One region of the Streptomyces sp. 2P-4 genome, then DNA from elsewhere that is predicted to be linked to it. Evidence: riboswitches for the same ligand, from Rfam matches in the RefSeq annotation. Region 1 holds a riboswitch; the other holds the start of a gene.
The links. A riboswitch is a leader RNA that binds a small molecule or an ion and turns the genes downstream of it on or off. The one in region 1 is predicted to bind cyclic di-AMP.
Positions count from the first base shown of each region.

Region 2: it holds a riboswitch for cyclic di-AMP, as region 1 does, so the genes downstream of both, MUK52_RS19235 (LysM peptidoglycan-binding domain-containing protein) here and MUK52_RS07505 (M23 family metallopeptidase) in region 1, are expected to answer to the same signal.

Region 1 covers NZ_CP095011.1:1,809,396-1,813,107, reverse strand. The annotation lists gene MUK52_RS07515 (M16 family metallopeptidase) at 1-742, shown strand, start outside; gene MUK52_RS07510 (M16 family metallopeptidase) at 763-2,130, shown strand; cyclic di-AMP (ydaO/yuaA leader) riboswitch at 2,320-2,477, shown strand; gene MUK52_RS07505 (M23 family metallopeptidase) at 2,490-3,284, shown strand; gene MUK52_RS07500 (GntR family transcriptional regulator) at 3,499-3,712, shown strand, end outside.
Region 2 covers NZ_CP095011.1:4,349,772-4,353,483, forward strand. The annotation lists gene MUK52_RS19230 (LysM peptidoglycan-binding domain-containing protein) at 1-421, shown strand, start outside; cyclic di-AMP (ydaO/yuaA leader) riboswitch at 705-871, shown strand; gene MUK52_RS19235 (LysM peptidoglycan-binding domain-containing protein) at 874-1,584, shown strand; gene eno (phosphopyruvate hydratase) at 1,867-3,147, shown strand; gene MUK52_RS19245 (FtsB family cell division protein) at 3,261-3,712, shown strand, end outside.

The DNA.
Region 1 (3,712 bases):
GGTGCTGTCGGTCGTCGGCGACATCGACCCGGAGCAGACGCTCGCCTGGATCGAGAAGTACTTCGGCACCATCCCCGCCCACGACGGCAAGCAGCCCCCGCGCGACGGCACGCTGCCCGACACCATGGGCGGCCAGCTCCGCGAGGAGATCACCGAGGACGTCCCGGCCCGCGCCCTGATGGCCGCCTACCGGCTGCCCCACGACGGCACCCGCGAGTGCGACGCCGCCGACGTGGCGCTGACCGTCCTCGGCGGAGGCGAGTCCTCCCGCCTGCACAACCGGCTGGTCCGCCGCGACCAGACGGCCGTCGCGGCCAGCTTCGGCATGCTCCGCCTCGCCGGCGCCCCCTCGATGGGCTGGCTGGACGTGAAGACCTCCAGCGGCGTCGAGGTGCCCGCCATCGAGGCCGCCGTGGACGAGGAGCTGGCCCGGTTCGCCGCCGAGGGCCCCACGGCCGAGGAGATGGAGCGCGCCCAGGCCCAGCTGGAGCGCGAGTGGCTGGACCGGCTGGGCACCGTCGCCGGCCGGGCCGACGAACTGTGCCGCTTCGCGGTCCTCTTCGGCGACCCGCAGCTGGCGCTGACCGCCGTGCAGCGCGTCCTCGACGTCACCGCCGAGGAGGTGCAGGCCGTCGCCGCGGCCCGGCTGCGCCCCGACAACCGCGCGGTGCTCGTCTACGAGCCCCTCGCCGCCGACGACTCCGACGCGAACGAGAACGAGAACGAGGGGGCGGAGCAGTGAGCGATACCGCAGCCGTCACGATGACCTTCCACCCGCGGCCCGCGGCCGGGCAGCCCAAGCCGTGGGCGTTCCCCGCCCCCGAGCGGAGCGCCCTGCCCAACGGCCTGACCGTGCTGCGCTGCCACCGGCCCGGCCAGCAGGTCGTCGCGGTCGAGGTGAACCTCGCCGCACCGCTGGACGCCGAGCCGGAGGGGCTGGACGGCGTCGCCACCATCATGGCCCGCGCCCTGTCCGAGGGCACCGACAAGCACTCCGCCGAGGAGTTCGCCGCCGAGCTGGAGCGCTGCGGCGCCACCCTCGACGCGCACGCCGACCACCCCGGCCTGCGCGTCTCCCTGGAGGTCCCCGCCTCGCGGCTGGCCAAGGCCCTCGGCCTGCTCGCCGAGGCGCTGCGCGCGCCGGCGTTCGCCGACAGCGAGGTCGACCGACTCGTCCGCAACCGCCTGGACGAGATCCCGCACGAGCTGGCCAACCCGCAGCGCCGCGCCGCCAAGGAGCTCTACCGGCAGCTCTTCCCGGCCTCCCTGCGCATGTCCCGGCCCCGCCAGGGCACCGAGGAGACCGTCGCCCGGATCGACTCCGCCGCCGTGCGCGCCTTCTACGAGGCGCACGTGCGCCCCGCGACGGCCACCGCGGTGATCGTCGGCGACCTGGCCGGCATCGACCTGGACGCGCTCCTGGCCGACACCCTGGGCGCCTGGACGGGCAACGCGGGCCAGGCCCGACCCGTGCCCCCGGTCGAGTCCGACGACACCGGCCGCGTCGTCATCGTCGACCGGCCCGGCGCCGTCCAGACCCAGCTGCTGATCGGCCGAACCGGCCCCGACCGGCACGACCGGGTCTGGGCCGCGCAGGTCCTCGGCACGTACTGCCTGGGCGGCACCCTCACCTCGCGCCTGGACAAGGTGCTGCGCGAGGAGAAGGGGTACACGTACGGCGTGCGCGCCTTCGGCCAGGTTCTGCGCTCCACCGCCGACGGGCGGGGCGCCTCGATGCTCGCCATCAGCGGGTCCGTGGACACCCCCCACACCGGTCCGGCGCTGGAGGACCTCTGGAAGGTGCTGCGGACCCTCGCCGAGGGCGGTCTGACGGACGCCGAGCGGGACGTCGCCGTGCAGAATCTGGTGGGCGTGGCCCCGCTGAAGTTCGAGACGGCCGCGGCGGTCGCCGGCACCCTCGCCGACCAGGTCGAGCAGGAACTCCCGGACGACTACCAGGCGCAGCTGTACGCGCGGCTGGCTGAGACGGGCACCGTGGAGGCCACCACGGCCGTCGTGCAGGCCTTCCCGGTGGACCGGCTGGTCACCGTGCTCGTCGGCGACGCCGCCCAGATCGAGGGCCCGGTGCGCGCGTTGGGAATCGGAGAGGTGACCGTCGTCGGCAACTGACCGGCAACTCCCCGAGGGCCCCGGCGGCTTGTCCGCCGGGGCCCTTTGTGTCCGGTTTTGCTGCGGAGGTTGCCCGTATGCGGTGTGGCGTGCGCAACAAAAGGCCGTGACCATTTGGTGATTGACTGATGATCCGCCTAGCGTCGGCCGTGCTGTCCGTCAGTTGATACGCGCCGCACCCGCGGCACCGGGCAGCGATCGCCGAGTCCCCGTCCGGCGCGAGCCTGGGGAGCCGGGGACCCACACGTCCCTTGGGGTGAATCGGGCCGCCTCGCAAGAGGTGCCCGTAGGAGACCTTCCTGCTCCGAACCCGTCAGCTAACCCGGTAGGCGAGAGGGAAGGAAAGGATCAGCCTCTCCATGGCCTTTGGCAGCCGTGCCGCCGGCAAGCACCGTGGTTCCAGCCGTCTGAGCCGCAAGACCGCCGGATACGCCGGCGTCGCCGCCCTCGCCACCACCGGCGTGGTGGGCACCCTCGCGGCCCCGGCCTTCGCCGCGACGGACAAGGGCCCCTCCATGGAGGACACCGGTCTGAACGCGGTCGTCACCGCCGAGGACGTCGCGGGCCAGGTCGAGGCCCAGGCCGACGCCCAGCGGGCCGCCGCCGAGGCCGCCGCCCTGAAGGCGCAGGCCGAGGCCGACGCCAAGGCGCGCGCCGCCGAGGCCAGGCAGAAGGCCGAGGAGAAGGCGAAGGCCGAGCGCGAGGCCGCCGAGCGCGCCGCCCGCGAGGAGGAGCGCAAGCGCCTCAACACCTTCGTCTCCCCGCTCGCCGGCTCCTACGTCAGCACCCAGTACCGCGCCGGCGGCGGCATGTGGTCCTCCGGCAGCCACACCGGGATCGACTTCCACGCCAACGAGGGCTCCGTCGTCCGCGCCGTCGGCGTCGGCACCGTCGTCGAGGCCGGCTGGGGCGGCGCCTACGGCAACAACGTCGTGATCCGGCACGCCGACGGCACCTACACCCAGTACGGCCACCTCAACTCGCTGAGCGTCTCGGTCGGCCAGCAGGTCACCCCGGGCCAGCAGATCGGCCTCTCCGGCTCCACCGGCAACTCCAGCGGCCCGCACCTGCACTTCGAGGCCCGCACCGGCGCCAACTACGGCTCGGACATCGACCCGATCGCCTACCTGCGCAGCCACGGCGTCAGCCTCTGACCCCCGCAGCAGCCTGATCCGAAGGCCCCGGCTCACCGAGCCGGGGCCTTCGCGCTGCCCGCCCACCCATTTCCGGCCGCCGCACACCGGCCGAAATGCCACCGATTTCCTGCCGCCCTCGGAAACCGGCGGGAATTGCCATAGAGTTTCCGTACGATCCACACGGCCGCGGCATCGGTGCCGGCAATCGGAAAAACAGGGCGGAGGTCCGGTCTTGCGTATTCCCGCGCACGCGGTATGCACTGCGATCCGCGACGACATCGTCTCCGGGGCGTTGGAACCGGGCGCCAGGCTCACCGAGGAGCAGCTGGCCCGCCGGTACGGCGTCTCGCGCGTCCCGGTCCGCGAGGCGCTGCGGACCCTGGAGTCGGAGGGCTTCGTCACCAGCCGGCGGCATGCGGGCGCCTGCGTCGCCGAGCCGACCGAGC
Region 2 (3,712 bases), 2.5 Mb from region 1:
CCCCGTGAACCCCGCCGACCCCGCGGTCCCCACGCCGAGCCCCACCGCCCCGGGCACCCCGCTGCCGGGCGACACCGCCGGGACGCCCGCGGCGCCCGGTGCGCCCTCCGGGTCCCCCGAATCCGCCGCCCCGGGCTCCCCTGCGGCGCCCGCCGACCCGTCGGCCTCGCCGGCCCCGGGCGCCTCCACCGACCCGGCGGACGTCTCCGCCGCCACGGCGGCCACCGGGAAGCACCGCGGCGCCCCCGCCGCCGAGGAGCCGGCGCCCTCGTACACGGTGAAGGAGGGCGACAGCCTGGCCGCCATCGCGGACGCCGCCGGCGTCAAGGGCGGCTGGAGCGCGCTGTACCAGGCCAACGAGCAGGTCATCGGCTCGGACGCCGACCTCATCAAGCCCGGCCAGAACCTGGAAATAGGTTAAGAACAACGGCATTTCGGACACCCGGAAAGTGTTGAATGTCCGGTTCGTTCAAATGAGACATGCGTCTCTTCCGGTCAACTGGCGTGTCCTGTCCGTGACCTTGGGTGAAAACCGCCCTCACCTGCGCAAATGCCCCTCGGGGGAGCGCAAGTAGGGCCCTCCCTCCCCGGATTTCCCTCGTTGAACTTCGGGGAGGGACCTGTCTACCTTCTGAATCGCCCGCCACCGCGGGCCCCTTCGACCGCATCGCCGAGTCCTGCCGGCGGACGGGGGGAACAACACGTCGCGTCAAGCGCCGAAGGCAGGAGCGGGGGAACCAAGGTAGGTGCCGCGAAAGGCCGTCGAAGACGGTCCGGACCGGCTTGGGGTGAAGACGCGCCACGTGCGCGACCGGGCAACTCATCCGCCCGAACCCGACAGCTCACCTCGCAGGCGTCGGTGAGGAGAACTCCATGCTGCTTTCGGGCAAGGGCAAGCACCGCCGCGCCACCGCCATCGAGCGGACCACCCGCATCGTCACGCTCGCCGGCGTCGCCGGCGTCGCGGTCGCGGCCCCCCTGATGACCGCCGGCACCGCCTCCGCCGCCACCGCGTCCGAGTGGGACCGCGTGGCCCAGTGCGAGTCCGGCGGCAACTGGTCCATCAACACCGGCAACGGCTACTACGGCGGCCTCCAGTTCTCCGCCTCCACGTGGGCCGGCTTCGGCGGCAAGGCGTACGCCGCGCAGGCCAACCAGGCCACCAAGGCGCAGCAGATAGCCATCGCCGAGAAGGTCCTGAAGGTCCAGGGCAAGGGCGCCTGGCCGCACTGCGGCAAGGGCCTGTCCAACTCCTCGTACACCGGCGGCGGGTCGACCACCAACACGACCCCCAAGCAGACGCCGAAGACCGAGACCAAGAAGACGCAGCCGCAGAAGACCGAGGTCAAGAAGCAGACCCAGCGCGCGCAGACGCCCGCCCCCACCACGCGCTCCGAGCGCGCCGAGGCCCCCGTCGTCAAGACCGGCAACGGCTCGTACGAGGTGAAGTCCGGCGACACCCTCGGCACCATCGCCGACGCCCAGGGCGTCAAGGGCGGCTGGGAGAAGCTCTTCGAGCTCAACAAGGACATCGTCTCCGACGCCGACCTGATCTTCCCCGGCCAGAAGCTGAAGCTCGCCTGAACTCCGCGCGAACCCTCACCCGAGGGCTCCCGCAACACCTGATCCCCACCGCCCGGCGCGTACCCCCCCTCGCGCCGGGCGGTGGCGTGCCCGCCCCCGTACGCCGCCGTCAGCAGGGGGCGTATGTCCGGGAAGCGGGGTATTCGGGCCCTTTTTCGTCCCACGACCCGGGCGGTCGGCGGGCCGACCCCCCGGCTGCGGTTAGGCTCTAGGCGGCAGGGCCGGTCCTTCGGTCCGACACGCCACCGCACACCCAGCGTCACATCCCAGAAGGAGATGCTCGTGCCGTCCATCGACGTCGTCGTAGCCCGGGAAATCCTGGACTCCCGAGGCAACCCCACGGTCGAGGTCGAGGTGGGCCTCGACGACGGCAGCACCGGCCGTGCTGCCGTTCCGTCCGGCGCCTCCACCGGTGCCTTCGAGGCCATCGAGCTCCGCGACGGCGACCCGAACCGCTACATGGGCAAGGGCGTCGAGAAGGCCGTCCTCGCGGTCATCGAGCAGATCGGCCCCGAGCTCGTCGGCTACGACGCCACCGAGCAGCGCCTGATCGACCAGGCCATGTTCGACCTGGACGCCACCGACAACAAGGGCTCGCTGGGCGCCAACGCCATCCTCGGCGTCTCCCTCGCCGTCGCGCACGCCGCGTCAGAGGCCTCCGACCTCCCGCTGTTCCGCTACCTCGGCGGCCCGAACGCGCACCTGCTGCCCGTTCCGATGATGAACATCCTGAACGGCGGCTCGCACGCCGACTCGAACGTGGACATCCAGGAGTTCATGATCGCGCCGATCGGCGCCGAGTCCTTCTCCGAGGCCCTGCGCTGGGGCACCGAGGTCTACCACACCCTCAAGAAGGTCCTGAAGGACAAGGGCCTCTCCACCGGCCTGGGCGACGAGGGCGGCTTCGCCCCCAACCTCGGCTCCAACCGCGAGGCCCTCGACCTCATCCTCGAAGCGGTCAAGCAGGCCGGCTACACCCCCGGCGAGCAGATCGCCCTCGCGCTCGACGTCGCCGCGTCCGAGTTCTACAAGGACGGCAAGTACCACTTCGAGGGCCAGGCCCGCTCGGCCGCCGAGATGACGGACTACTACGCGGAGCTCGTCGAGGCGTACCCGCTCGTCTCGATCGAGGACCCGCTGTTCGAGGACGACTGGGCCGGCTGGAAGACCATCACCGAGAAGCTCGGCGCCAAGGTCCAGCTCGTCGGCGACGACCTGTTCGTCACCAACCCCGAGCGCCTCGCCCGCGGCATCGAGGAGGGCACCGCCAACGCCCTCCTCGTCAAGGTCAACCAGATCGGCTCGCTGACCGAGACCCTCGACGCCGTCGAGCTCGCCCAGCGCAACGGCTTCAAGTGCATGATGTCCCACCGCTCCGGCGAGACCGAGGACGTCACCATCGCCGACCTCGCCGTCGCCACCAACTGCGGCCAGATCAAGACCGGCGCCCCGGCCCGCTCCGAGCGCGTCGCCAAGTACAACCAGCTGCTGCGCATCGAGGAGATCCTCGACGACGCCGCCGTGTACGCCGGCCGCAGCGCGTTCCCCCGCTTCAAGGGCTGAACCGCCTCCGGGCCGTGACCCGAGGGTCCGGCCTCCGTACGTCCCCGCACTCGGTCCCGTACCGTGTGCGGGGACGTATTGCGTAGCGCCGTGCACCAGGGGAGGCGGGTTCAATGGCCGGGAACCGGGATCGGTTCTCCACCTTCTCCACCGCGACGAGGCTCAAGCAGCTCGGAGAGCGGACCGCAGCCCACGTCTACCGGTCGCAGAACCGGCGACAGGTCCGCCGCAGCCGGCTCACCGGCCGGGCCGCGCTCCTGGTGCTGGTCCTCTGCACGCTGGTCGTCGCCCTGGCGTACCCGATGCGCCAGTACGTCTCCCAGCGCTCGGAGATCGCCGAGCAGGAGCGGGCCGCCGACGCGGCGGCCAAGCGGCTGGAGCGGCTGCGCGACGAGAAGGCCCGCTGGCAGGACGACGCCTACGCCGAACAGCAGGCGCGCAAGCACCTGCACTTCGTACGGCCCGGCGAGACCGGCTACATCATGGCCGACCCCGGGGCCGAGGCGGCGCAGCAGCGCCGCACCGGGCACGCCGGGGCGGACCGGCCCTGGTACTCCAACGTCTG